DNA from 3 places in the Neorhizobium sp. P12A genome. Region 3 is predicted to be linked to each of the others. Evidence: predicted binding sites of a transcription regulator. Region 3 holds the regulator's gene; each other region holds the start of a gene.
What was found. The regulator LexA, encoded in region 3, represses DNA repair genes until DNA is damaged. The targets are predictions, from matches to a motif close to TGTTCNNNNTGTGTTCNG.
Positions count from the first base shown of each region.

Region 1: a site for LexA is predicted at 2,663-2,680, ahead of DTW90_RS07165 (2'-5' RNA ligase family protein). Genes of this name have one in related genera too.
Region 2: a site for LexA is predicted at 1,804-1,821, ahead of DTW90_RS08750 (ATP-dependent helicase). Genes of this name have one in related genera too.

Region 1 covers NZ_QOVX01000002.1:234,850-239,058, forward strand. Annotated here, with positions in the region: gene DTW90_RS07155 (quinone oxidoreductase) at 19-993, opposite strand; gene DTW90_RS07160 (LysR family transcriptional regulator) at 1,054-1,950, shown strand; gene DTW90_RS07165 (2'-5' RNA ligase family protein) at 1,972-2,601, opposite strand; gene DTW90_RS07170 (methylated-DNA--[protein]-cysteine S-methyltransferase) at 2,780-3,343, shown strand; gene DTW90_RS07175 (hypothetical protein) at 3,417-3,941, opposite strand; gene DTW90_RS07180 (class I SAM-dependent methyltransferase) at 3,953-4,209, opposite strand, start outside.
Region 2 covers NZ_QOVX01000002.1:558,061-562,269, forward strand. Annotated here, with positions in the region: gene DTW90_RS08750 (ATP-dependent helicase) at 1-1,726, opposite strand, end outside; gene DTW90_RS08755 (SMP-30/gluconolactonase/LRE family protein) at 1,967-2,842, shown strand; gene secD (protein translocase subunit SecD) at 2,907-4,209, opposite strand, start outside.
Region 3 covers NZ_QOVX01000010.1:94,141-98,349, reverse strand. Annotated here, with positions in the region: gene kdsA (3-deoxy-8-phosphooctulonate synthase) at 1-338, opposite strand, end outside; gene DTW90_RS24050 (VOC family protein) at 335-1,222, opposite strand; gene lexA (transcriptional repressor LexA) at 1,443-2,162, shown strand; gene DTW90_RS24040 (ComEC/Rec2 family competence protein) at 2,143-4,209, opposite strand, start outside.

The DNA.
Region 1 (4,209 bases), on a different contig from region 3:
ACCTCTATCAATCCCGCGCTAAGCCGTCAGGATCACGCTCCCGGTGGTACGGCCGGCTTCGAGATCCTCGTGCGCTTTTGCAGCTTCTTCCAGCGGATATTCTGCGCCGATCGGGTTGATCAGGCCCGATTGCAGCGCTGCAAACAGGTCCTTGGCGCCCTGGCGATAAAGGTCGGGATCGTTGGCATAGGCAAGCACGCTCGGCCGGGCGAGGCCAATGACGCGGGGAGAGCTCAGCTCCTCGATGCGAACTGGCGGGATCGGGCCTGCCGGCTGGCCAAGGCTGGCAACGACGCCGAAGGGGCGCACGGTTCCGAGCGTCTTCGAAAGCATCTCTCCGCCAATGCCGTCGACGGCAAGATGCGCGCCCTTGCCATCGGCGAGACGTCGCGCCTCTTCGGCCCAATCCGATGCCGTGTGCAGCAGGACTGCTTCCGCACCCGCCTCTTTCGCAATCGCCATCTTCGCCTCGGAGCCGACCGTGCCGATCACCCGGCCACCCAGGCTTTTCGCCCATCTTGTGACGAGCTGGCCGAGACCGCCGGCTGCCGCATGGACGAGAACCCATTCGCCGGCATTCAGGCGATGAATCCTATGGAGCAGCATATGGGCGGTGAGGCCGCGCAGCATCGAACTGCCGGCGACGCGTTCGCTGACACCATCGGGCAGGCGAACCAGGCGCGCTGCAGGAAGGGTCCGCAGCTCGGCATAACCGCCCAGCGGATGGCCGGTATAGGCCACACGGTCTCCGACCTTCAGGTCGCTCACATCCGCACCGATTGCCTCGACGACACCGGCGCCCTCGAGCCCCAGCACGTTCTGGCCCGATGGCATGGGGTAGAGCCCCTTGCGGTAATAGATATCGACGAAATTGACGCCGATCGTACTCTGGCGGATCTGGACCTCACCCGGTCCCGGTGCGGGCACCGAAACATCCGCAGGCTTGAAAACATCGGGCGCGCCTGGCGCAGTGAGAATGACGGCGAGCGACATGGGCTTTCTCCTTTTTCCAGGGAAGAGAGGACCACAAAGCGGAACTGGAATAAATTCGGTATGTATTCACTTCATCTGTGCAATAATGCACCGATGATCGATTGGCAGGACCTTCTTCATTTCGTCGTACTCGCCCGCACCGGCTCCCTGTCGGCAGCGGCGCGCACCCTCGGCGTTGATCACGCAACGGTCGGTCGCCGCATCGCAGCGTTGGAGCATGCCCTGGATTTGCGCCTCGTCGATCGCTTGCCACGGAGTTCTCCCCTCACATCGGATGGCCGGGCGATTGCCGAACTCGCCATGGAAATCGAGGAGAAAGTGGAGGCGATCCGCCGCTATTCCAGAGGTGCCGCTGCCAAGCCCGCCTCGGCAATCCGGGTGAGCGCGCCTCCGTCGATTGCCGCACGCCTGGTTGCGCCCAATATTCCCGATTTTCGGCGGCGCCACCCCGATATCACCTTGACGCTGTCTGGATCGACCGAGGCCGCGGCGCTGGATCGCGGCGAAGCGGAGATCGCCGTGCGCATGACACGCCCCGAAGAGGCCGACCTCCTGGTTCGCCGCATCGGGACGATGCGCTTCGGTCTCTATGCCTTGCCGAAGGTTGCCGCTCAGCCGCCTGAAAGCTGGAGCTTCATCGGCTATGATTTGAGGCTGGATCACTTGACGCAGCAGGCATGGCTGAACAGCCTGCTTGCCGGCCGCCAAATCGTCTTTCGCGCCGGTGATGTCTTCGGCCAGCAGGAGGCGGCACGTGCGGGTCTCGGCGTCGTGGCACTTCCCGTTTTTCTGGGCGACGCAGATCCCGTCTTCGTTCGCCTGCCGACCGCCGTTCCTTCTCCCGCACGGGATCTGTGGCTTGTGACCTATCCTGATCTGAGGCGGTCGCCAGCGATCCGCAGCGTCATGGATTTCTTAAGCGAGATCGTTGGGAAGGCATGTCAGATAAGGGAGTGAAAGATTGCTTTCGCCCTCGATCTAGTGCAACGGCCAAGGGCCAAAATGGTCATGCCGCCCTTCGCCGATATGGCTCTGCACGAGGAATATTTGGCTCGCTTGGATCACGAAGGGATCAGGCAATCGTCTCTTGCCGATATCCTTCCCCCGATAGAACAAGGTCATGTGCGGCTGGCATCCACAATCGAGCGCTGCGTAAAAACCGGCGAGGCGAAGCGCCTTCACGAGCTTGATATGGAGCAGCCGAAATTGAGTTTGGCCCTTTTCGCCACAGAGCACGACATGTTTCGTCGGCGTATCGTAGGTCATCAGACAATCCAGAACCAATGTGAACGGCTCCATATGAATGTCCTTAATAGCTTCACTGATGGCGACAGCGATTTCTTCGGGTGATTCCTCGTAGCCACCTATTCCACATGTCGTCAGATGCAGGAGGCCCGCTGGGCGCGGGCCTCTATAAAAAGCATGCTCTCGATGTAAGCCATCCGCAATAAGGGTGGCTTTCTGAGCGATCTCAAAGCCAGGCAAAATGGCAATGAAGTATGCCGGTTGACCATTCCTAGGGGTGACTCGATGCCACCGCTGCATGGTTTGAAGATCAAGAGGTAGCTGTGTTGACGCAGAACCCATCGCTTTTCGAGGCTGCCTCATGCAGCCTCGCCTCCGAATGATGAAAGGATGAATAAGACTAACGTGAAAAGAGTCCTAGTTCAAGAACAAAAAGTGAACAAAATACTTGCCGATGCGTGACGAGAGGCGCAAGAATCGGGTTGAAACAGCAGCGCCAACGCACGATGTTGAAGGCAAATGAAAAAATGGAGGCCGCGTTATGGCTCACCCAACACATCACTATCATGTCTTCGCAACCGAGGGCGGTTACTGCGCGATCGCCTGGAACGATGTCGGCGTAACGCGATTTCAGCTGCCGACGAAAAGCGCTGACAGCACGGAACGCCTGATGTTGCGCCGCCTGCCGGATGCCGAACGCGGCGATCCCACCGCTGAAGTTGCCGAAGCAATAGCCGCGGTAAAGCGCTATTTCGCTGGCGAGGAAACGGATTTCTCGGCCATCACGCTCGATCTCGACGGCCAGGACGATTTCTTCAAGCAGATCTACGCTGCAGCACGCCGGATCGGGTGGGGTCATACGACCACTTACGGGGCGCTGGCGAAAGAACTCGGCGCCGGTCCTGAGGCTGCCCGCGATGTCGGCCAGGCCATGGCCAAAAATCCCGTGGCCCTGATCATTCCCTGCCACCGCGTCCTTGCAGCCGGCGGCAAGATCGGTGGCTTTTCAGCGCCCGGGGGCTCGGTCTCTAAGGCGCGAATGCTTGTACTCGAAGGCGTCCATGTGGGATCTCAGGAGCCGGTCCAGCAATCTCTCGGCTTCTAACGGCTAGCGGCGCGCGACATCACGCACCGCTCGCTTGCTCTCTGCTCCCGGCGAACTTGCCGTTTACGGAAGCCTAGGAGGCCATCACATTGCCGGCGAGTGCCTTGGCTGCTTTCGCCTGCGGACGCATCAGCAAATAGAATGCTGCGAAATGCGTGATCATCAGCAGGGGCACGTAGAGGATCGGGATTGCGTAGGTGGCGCCCAACTCCCCCGCAAGTTTGGGAAGGCCGAACTGGATGCCGTGATAATAGTCAATGATGATGTCGGCCGCGCCGACGAGATTGAAGGCGACGACGAACAGCCAGAAGAGCCGGCCCATCCTGACCGTGAAAAGCGCCAGCATGGCGAGCAGCCCGGTCGCGAAGTCGCCATAGGCGGCGAAGGCAGCAAAACCGGCAGGCAGGTTCGGGCCGACGACGCCGGGAACGATGAAGACGAGCCCGAAGAAGCGAAAGCTGTGGAGCGTCGCGATGGCGCGTTGCGCATCCACCCGGTCCATCGCCTTGAGCCGGGGCCAGACATACGTGCCGAAGCAAAGCAGCCACGGCACGTAACCCAAAACCAGATGTATCTGGAAGATGATCGCCGGGGACATGTCTCCTCCTGTCAGCTGTTGGTTGACGCGGCCTCGAACACCGCAGTCAGGATACCAAGGCGGTCTTCGAGCAGATTTCGTCCGAGGTTGAAGGAGAGCTGCGCGAAGTCGGGTCCCATCACCACGCCCAGATTTGGCGAGGGCGGCGCACCCGACGAACGCAAAGCGCTGAACCAAGCCTTTGCGGCCTCGCTGTCATCCTGAAAGGCCAACATGTGGAAACCGGCCTGTTCGATCGCTTCGCGGGTCGCGGTAGCAGTCATCAGGA
Region 2 (4,209 bases), on a different contig from region 3:
TCCATTCCTGGCCCTTGGCGGAATGGATGGTCGAGAGGATGAGGTAGTCCTCGTCGAGCAGCGGAACGCCGGCCTGGTCGCTGGTGGCGTCGGGCGGGTCGAGCGTCAGCTCGGTGAGGAAGCGTTCGCGCGAGGCATAGCCGGCGGCGATCTGCTCCAGCTGGATCAGGTCGGCAAGCCGCGTTGAAGCATCCTCGTGCATGCGCTCCAGATGCGGCTCATACCATTGCCGCACCAGCCCGATTTCCGCCGGCCAGCCGGCCTTGCCACTCTTCACCTCCTGCAGGGTCGAAACGAAGGCGGTCCAGTCGTCGCCCGTGCGTGGTGGAGCGGGAATATCTGACAGAGCCGCAAGCGGGCTCGGCTCTTCGCCCATGCGATCGAGGACGCGCTGGGCTGTCGAGGGGCCTACGCCCGGCAGCAGCTGCATCAGCCGGAAGCCGGCGACGCGGTCGCGCGGGTTCTGGGCAAAGCGCAACGCGGCCAGCATGTCCTTCACATGAGCGCTGTCGAGGAATTTCAAGCCGCCGAATTTGACGAAGGGAATATTGCGGCGAGTGAGCTCCACTTCCAGCGGCCCGCTGTGATGCGATGCGCGGAAAAGCACGGCCTGTTGTTTCAGCCGGATGCCTTCCTCGCGGTGATCGAGCACCATGTCGGCGACATAGCGCGCCTGGTCCGTCTCGTCGCGCACCGTCACCAGTCGTGGCCGCTCGGCCGACTGCCGCTCGGTGCGCAGGTTTTTGGTGAAGCGTTCCGAGGCAAGGTCGATGACGGCATTGGCGGCAGCCAGGATCGGCTGCGTCGAGCGGTAGTTGCGATCGAGCGTCACGACATTGGCCGCAGGCGTGAACGAGGTCGGAAAATCGAGGATGTTGCGCACCGTTGCCGCACGGAACGAATAGATCGACTGCGCGTCGTCACCGACGACGGTCAGGCCCTGGCCATCAGGCTTCAGCGCCATCAGGATCGAGGATTGTAGCCGGTTCGTGTCCTGATACTCATCGACCATGACGTGATCGAAGCGGCCGCCGATATCCTCTGCGATCAGCGGCTCCTGCATCATGTGCGACCAGTAGAGCAGCAGGTCGTCGTAATCGAGAATGTTCTGAGCCTGCTTGGCCTCGACATAGGCGGCGAAGAGATCGCGAAGCTGCTTTTCCCAGGTGGCGCACCAGGGAAAGGCATGGCGCAGGATCTCTTCCAACGCCGCTTCCGAATTGACGGCGCGCGAGTAGATGGCGAGGCACGTTCCCTTCGTGGGGAAACGGCTTTCCGTCTTGGAGAAGCCGAGATCGTGCCGCGCAAGGTTCATGAGATCGGCGCTGTCTTCCCGGTCATGGATGGTAAAGGCGGGGTCGAGACCGATCTGTTCGGCATAGTCGCGCAGCAGCCGCGCTCCGATGCCGTGGAAAGTGCCGCTCCAGGAGAGCGCATCGGCCATGATGCCGGCATTCGGTCCGAGCACCTGTGCACAGATCCGCTCGACGCGCCGTCCCATCTCGGCAGCCGCGCGGCGGGAAAAGGTCATCAGCAGGATGCGGCGTGGATCGGCGCCCTTGAGGATCAGGTGCGCGACGCGGTGGGCGAGCGTATTGGTCTTGCCCGAACCTGCACCGGCGATGACCAGCAGCGGTCCGGCAACATGCTGCCCCTCGATCCCGGTGCCGTGCTCGACAGCCATGCGCTGTTCCGGGTTCAATTTTTCCAGGTAGGCCGCGCTCATCATTTCTCCTGACCGGCTGGATGGTCGACCCCGATGGAAGCCGCAGAAAAGCGAATCAGCCCTTTAGTGCATAGGAATGTTCGACGAATGTTCCAGAATAATCAAAGCTGTCAAGAAGGCCGCGTGGTTTGACGCGGCGCAACAATGGAACGTGAGGGGGAATTACATACGTTTACAACGCGACTTGGACAGGATAGCCTTACATTCCGTTGGACTGTCGACCGCAAGGGACGCTTCCGCATGAACGACACTATCGCAGTTGGACTGCGCCAGCCCGAGGGGCCGGTCGCGCTGCTGGATGGACGTATCGCTTTCGTTGAGCTGGAAGACAGTCGCCGTAGCTTGTCTCTCATTGAAAATGACGGTTCCCTGCGCGAAATCTGTCGCCCGGGTGGCAGACCGTCCGGGCTTGCGGTGGATGGTGACGGCTGCTTCTGGGTGGCCGGCGGCCCTGAAAATTCCGTCGTGAAAATATCGCCCGAAGGTCAGGTTCTGCAGACCATCGAGGGGGCTGCCGACGGCCCGTTTCTTTTTCCCCACGGCCTTGCCTTCGGTCCCGACGGCCTGCTTTACCTGACGGATTCGGGTGTCCGCGTTTCCGACCTTGTGGACGGCACGGATATCAGAGCCGATTTCATCGATGCTTCCTATAATGGCCGTGTCTACCAGATCGATCCGATTGAAGGACGGGTGCTGAGGGTCCTAGCGACGGGCCTCCTGCTCGCTAATGGCATCGCCTTCGATGCGGAAGGGCTGCTGTATTACAGCGAGACGCTGACGGGAAATATCTATCGCCAGATCGTTGGCGGACGTCAGGAAGTATTTGCCCATCTGCTGCAATCGCCAATCACGGATCAGTTGAAGGGGCCATGCGGCATAGCCTTCGACCGCAACGGAATTCTCTATTGCGCCATGTATGGGCAGGGGGAAATTTCGCTAGTCGATCAAAGCGGTAAGATGATTGGTCACATCAGGACCAACGGCGCGCGGCCAGGCAATATCGCTTTTGCGCCTGACGGCAAATACGCCGTCATCACGGAACAGGAGCACGGCGCGATCGAGCGAATTCCCGTACCCCGTCCGGGCTTGCCGTTGCACATGCCTTCCCTGGACTGACACCCGGCGAGAAGCCGGAGGAGCGTGCCCGGATGCCGGGCACGCCATTCCCATCAAACTGCCGTTATTCCGCAGCCGGGATCTGCTTTGTATCCTTCGCAGCCTTGGCCTCGGTCGGCTTTTCGTCGTTTGCCGCGGCGGAATGGCTCGCATGGCGGCGACGCCAGTCACCGAGGAAGAGCAGAATCGGCGCTGCGATGAAGATCGACGATGCGCCGGCAACGAGGATGCCGAAGGCCATCGGGATCGCGAAGCTCGATACTGCGCTGCCGCCCCAGATCGCCATCGGCAATAGCGAGAGGAAGGCCGTGGCGTTGGTGTAGAGGCTTCGCGCCAGGGTCTCGTTGATCGACTTGTCGATGATCTCGCGCAGCGGCATCGACTTGTAGAGACGCATGTTTTCACGCATGCGGTCGTAGACGACGACCTTGTCGTTGACAGAATAGCCGACCATCGTCAGGAGAGCGGCGATCGCCGTCAGGTTGAAGTCCAGACCGGTGATGGCGAAGAAGCCAACCAGTTTGGTAACGTCGAGCACCAACGTCGCGATGGCGCCGACGGCAAACGGCCATTCGAAGCGGAACCAGATGTAGAACAGCATCGCAAAGCTTGCGATGACGACCGACAGGATACCCGCCCAGGCAAGTTCGCCCGAAACCTTCGGACCGATGACATCGGTGCCTTCGACCGTCGCCGTCGGATCGATCTTCGCGACTTCGGCCTTCAGCTTGGTCACTGCAGCTGTCTGGGCTTCTTCACCGCCGTCCTGACGCTGGGCGCGGACGAGGATGCTGTTCTTGTCGCCGAAGGACTGCAGCGTGATTTCGCCGAGGCCGAGCGTGTCCAGGCCCTCGCGGAACTTAGCAAGATCCGCCGCGTCCTGGGTCTTGACCGACATCTGGATGCCGCCGCGGAAGTCGACGCCATAGTTCAGGCCCGGATGGATGAACAGGATGATGGAGGCGATCGACAGGAGCGCCGAGACGCTGACGCCGAAAAAGCGCGCCTTCATGAAGTTGATGTGCTTGTCATAGGGGCTGAAGGGGATCAGCGGCCTGATGTTGAGCACCTTCAGCTTCATGCGGCGGGTGATGCCGATCATCGCGACGCGCACGAAGGCAACCGAGGTGAACATCGAGATGATGAGGCCGAGACCCATTGTCACGGCGAAGCCGCGAACCGGGCCGGAGCCGAAGTAGAACAGGATGCAGGCGGCGATCAGCGCCGTCATGTTGCCGTCGATGATGGTCGAATAGGCCCGGCGGAAGCCGGTATCGATGGCCGCAAAGGCGCTCTTGCCCTTGCGCGTTTCTTCGCGGATGCGTTCGTTGATGAGAACGTTCGCGTCGACTGCGAGACCGATGCCG
Region 3 (4,209 bases):
CCGACAATCGCGCACTGCTCTTCCGTGTGAACGTCAGTCAGGACAGGAAAGCCAAATTCCTTCTTGAGATCGGCGAAGACTTCCAGAGACTTCTCAAGCCCCATGCCACGCTGGCCGGAAAGCGAGGTGCGGTTGGCCTTGTCGAAAGACGATTTGTAGACGAGCCCGATACCAAGCTTGGCACAAAGCTCCTTCAGCACGCCCGCAATCATGAAGGCATGGTCGCGGCTCTCCATCTGACAGGGGCCAGCGATCAGCGACAGCTTGCCGCTGTTTGAAAACGTGACTTTCGATGCGCCTTCGCCGGCGACGACTGCGGAATTGGTCGGATTGCTCATTGTGTCTCCTCGAAGGCAAACAGGGCGCCCTGCCCGGGTGCTGCCCTTACCAAGATACGGTGGTTCTTATGCGTGTAGCTCACGCCGTTACCAGCCAAATGCGCCGCTGTCACGGAAAGATCGCGCGTGCGGAATAGGATTGCCCCCGCACGCAGCCCGGAATCATAGGAGGGAACGGGAAGATCGTAGAACGCTTCCATACCCTGCGGCGTCAGCACCGCGATGCGGGCGTTTGCCGCTTCGATCATCAGGCCGAAGGATTGCTGCGTGATTTTCGGACCGTTTGCGACCTTGTCGAAAAATTCGGCGAAGGCAGCCGGCTCCGGCGTCGATAGCGCCACCTCTATCAACCCGACAGCACCGTTCGCATGCCTCTCGAGAGCATCGCGATCGGTTGGGAACGGATTGATGCGCTCGCAGCAGAAAGAAAAGAAATCAGGGGAGCGCAGATCGGCGGCAAACGCCAACCGGAAGCCGGCGGTCGATTTCGAACCGTCCGGCATCTGCATCGGTCGCGTGAACTCCAGCATTCGGCCGGCAGATATGGCATGGGCGCGCAGCCGTTCATCGTCTGCTGCCGCGTCCGGGGTTCCGAAGACCACGGCAGAAAAACCGTCCTCGCCCTGACGGAACCTGTATGCTTGATCACGAGCGGTAAAGACATTCCCCTCAAGCGTCGCGCTCTCGCATTCCTCTCTGCTCGCAACACCCAGCGGCTCCAGATAAGTCTTGTCCGCGAGGAAGATGCAGGCATTCTCGGTGCCAAAGGGATGCCGGGCATCGGCCGCAACTGTAAAGCCGAGCTTGCCCAGTCTTTCGCGCGCCGACGCGATCTTGAAGGTCGGAAGGACCAGGTGGTCGAGCGGATACGGCAATGGCTTCATCGAATTATCCCCTTACCCTGCCGATGGTTTGCACCTTTCGGTCAAGCAATTCAAGCGGGATGGTAGACCGAACAAGCGTCAAAACGGCGCCCACCCAGCTAAACATTAGAGAAAGTTTGCTCTTTCGCGGAAACTTCACGAAAATTTAGGGACTTGCGGAACACATATGGAACATATAGTGTCTGTTCTGTATTTGTTTCACATATCGGGGTCGATGACGATGTTGACACGCAAGCAGCAGGAACTGCTTCTATTCATTCATGAGCGGATGAAGGAATCCGGCGTTCCACCGTCATTCGACGAGATGAAAGATGCGCTGGATCTCGCCTCCAAATCAGGCATTCACCGGCTGATTACAGCTCTTGAGGAGCGCGGTTTCATTCGCCGCCTCCCGAACCGAGCGCGTGCGCTCGAAGTGATCAAATTGCCCGAAGCATATAACCCTCCTTCGCAGATACGCCGGGGCTTTTCGCCCAGTGTCATCGAGGGGAGCCTTGGAAAACCGCAGCCCGTTGCGGCAGCTCCAACGAAGCCGGCTAATGATGATTCGGGCAACTCGGTTTCCGTGCCTGTCATGGGGCGAATCGCTGCCGGTGTGCCGATTTCCGCTATTCAGAACAATACCCACGACATCGTCGTTCCTGCCGATATGCTGAGCTCCGGCGAGCACTATGCGCTGGAAGTCAAAGGCGATTCGATGATCGAGGCGGGCATTTTCGACGGCGATACGGTCATCATCCGAAACGTGACGACCGCCAATCCCGGAGATATCGTCGTCGCTCTCGTCGATGACGAAGAAGCCACGCTCAAGCGCTTCCGCCGCAAGGGCGCTTCGATTGCGCTCGAAGCAGCAAACCCGGCTTACGAAACCCGCATTTTCGGACCGGATCGCGTCAAGGTGCAGGGCAAACTGGTAGGGCTCATCCGTCGCTATCACTGAGCGATGATATGTCCCGGCTCGTGACAAAGGTGTTGGAGCGCCAATCATAAGCCCGGTGGCGGTTCCAGGCGCGTTGAACGCCTTGAAACGCGGTTATTATTTCGGGTTTTTCGGATGCCAGATCGATCTCGACCGAGCCGGAGCGCCTGAGGGTCGCGCCGGTGAACAACTGTGCACCAGAACGGCAGATGTTGAGACGCAGCCGCACCGGTATCACGACAAGGTCGGCAATATCGCAGGCCGGGCCGAGATAGGCGGCGTTATCGATCGTCAGCAGGATCCTTCCATTGTCCAGGATTGCGGCGCACCAATCCTTGCGGTGGCAGGCAAATCCTCCTTCGGGAACGGTATCCAGAGCGGCTGCCATGGCATCGCGCAGGATTTTCTGCTGATTGAAATCCAGCCTGAGAGGCGGCCCTGTTTTGGCCTTGCGGGTTGGTGTCGTATCGTCCGCAGGCAGCATTTTCGGCGGTTGCTGATCGAAGAGCGCAAGCGCTTGCTGCCACTGTCCGAAAATAAAGTCTGGCGGCCGCTCGCGATTGGGTTCGAGCTTTCCGTTGCGTAGCAGAGCGACGAGTTCGCCGTCCTCGGAGATCAGGACTTCCGTCTTGGGAGTCTCAGGTGTCAGAGCGGCGATTGCGATCGATGCCGCAATCAAGACGGCACCGGCATGGCGCAACTTCGTTCTTAGCATCGTCATCAGCAAAAAGCCGGCAACGATGGTTGGAAAGAGCCAGAGCGGTAGCCGGGCAAATGGAATATTGCCGCCCCACGCGGCAACCGTCTTGGCGATGGCGGTTACGGCGTCGAGCCCCACGCCTGTCACCTGCCAGGGATAATAGTCGAGCCCGAAGGGCATGAGCAGCACGGCGAGCATCCCGACTGGCATGACCACGAAGGACACGACGGGCATGGCGGCGAGATTGGCAACAAGACCATATGTCGCCAGGCGGTGAAAATGCTCGATCGAGAAGATAGCCGTCGACAGGCCGCCGACGAAGGATGTCGATGCAATACCCCCGAAGAAGCGAAACACCACAGCCAGCGGGCTGAATATCCGTAGCCTCAGCAGCCCTCCCTCACGGCTTGGCCGCCGCTGCCAGAGCGAATAGCCAGAGACGAGGGCAAGCGTTGCGGCAAAAGACATCTGGAAGCTCGGGCCAAGTGCCTCGGAGGGCGACAATATCAGAATCGCGATTGCCGAGAGGGCCACGTTCCTTAGACTGAGCGAGGGCCTGTCGAACAGGACGGCGACCAGCATGATCGCCATCATCACGAAGGCGCGCTCTGCCGAGACACCGAAGCCGGAAATCATATAGTAGGCCGTCACCGTCACCAGCGCCCCGAAAGCTGCAATCTTCTTGGTGGGCCATGCTTGTGCGGCGCCGGGAAAGAGACTGAAGAGATAGCGCAGGCCGACATAGAAGATGCCGGCCGACAGCGCCATGTTGAGGCCTGAAATGGCAATGATGTCGGCGAGGCCAGAGACACGCAGGGCCTCCGTCGTCTCATCCGAAATCGCGCGTCTCTCGTCGGTGACGAGCGAAGCCGCAAAGGCGCCGGTATCGCCCGGCAAGATTGTCCTGATGCGATCGCCGATACCGCTGCGGAATTTCGTCAGCCAGATATCTGCCCTGCCGATAAACGATCCATCATCCGTAGCATCACCGGCCGGCGACATCAGTTTCGGCAGACCGTAGAAGTAGCCATTGGCACCAATGCCGTCGAAGAAGGCGCCGAAAGCAAAATCATGTAGGCCGGGCAGAGCCGGGCCTGCCGGTGGCGTCAGGCGCGCCCTGCCCTGAATGATATCGCCGAGTTCGAAAGGCTGCTCCTGCCCGCGGACAAAGGCGGTCACCATTCCCGGCGCCCTGCCAAGCGCGGGCGCCTGGGTCGATTGCAGCTTGAGAACATAGCGCCACCGACCGCGAGCATCGGCTTCGCGTTCTTCAATGCGGCCGGTGACGGTCGTTGTCACTGGCGTATCGAGCATGACGGTTGCGGCGCGCCAGGTCTGCCATTGCGCGAGCAGCATGCCGAACAGAAG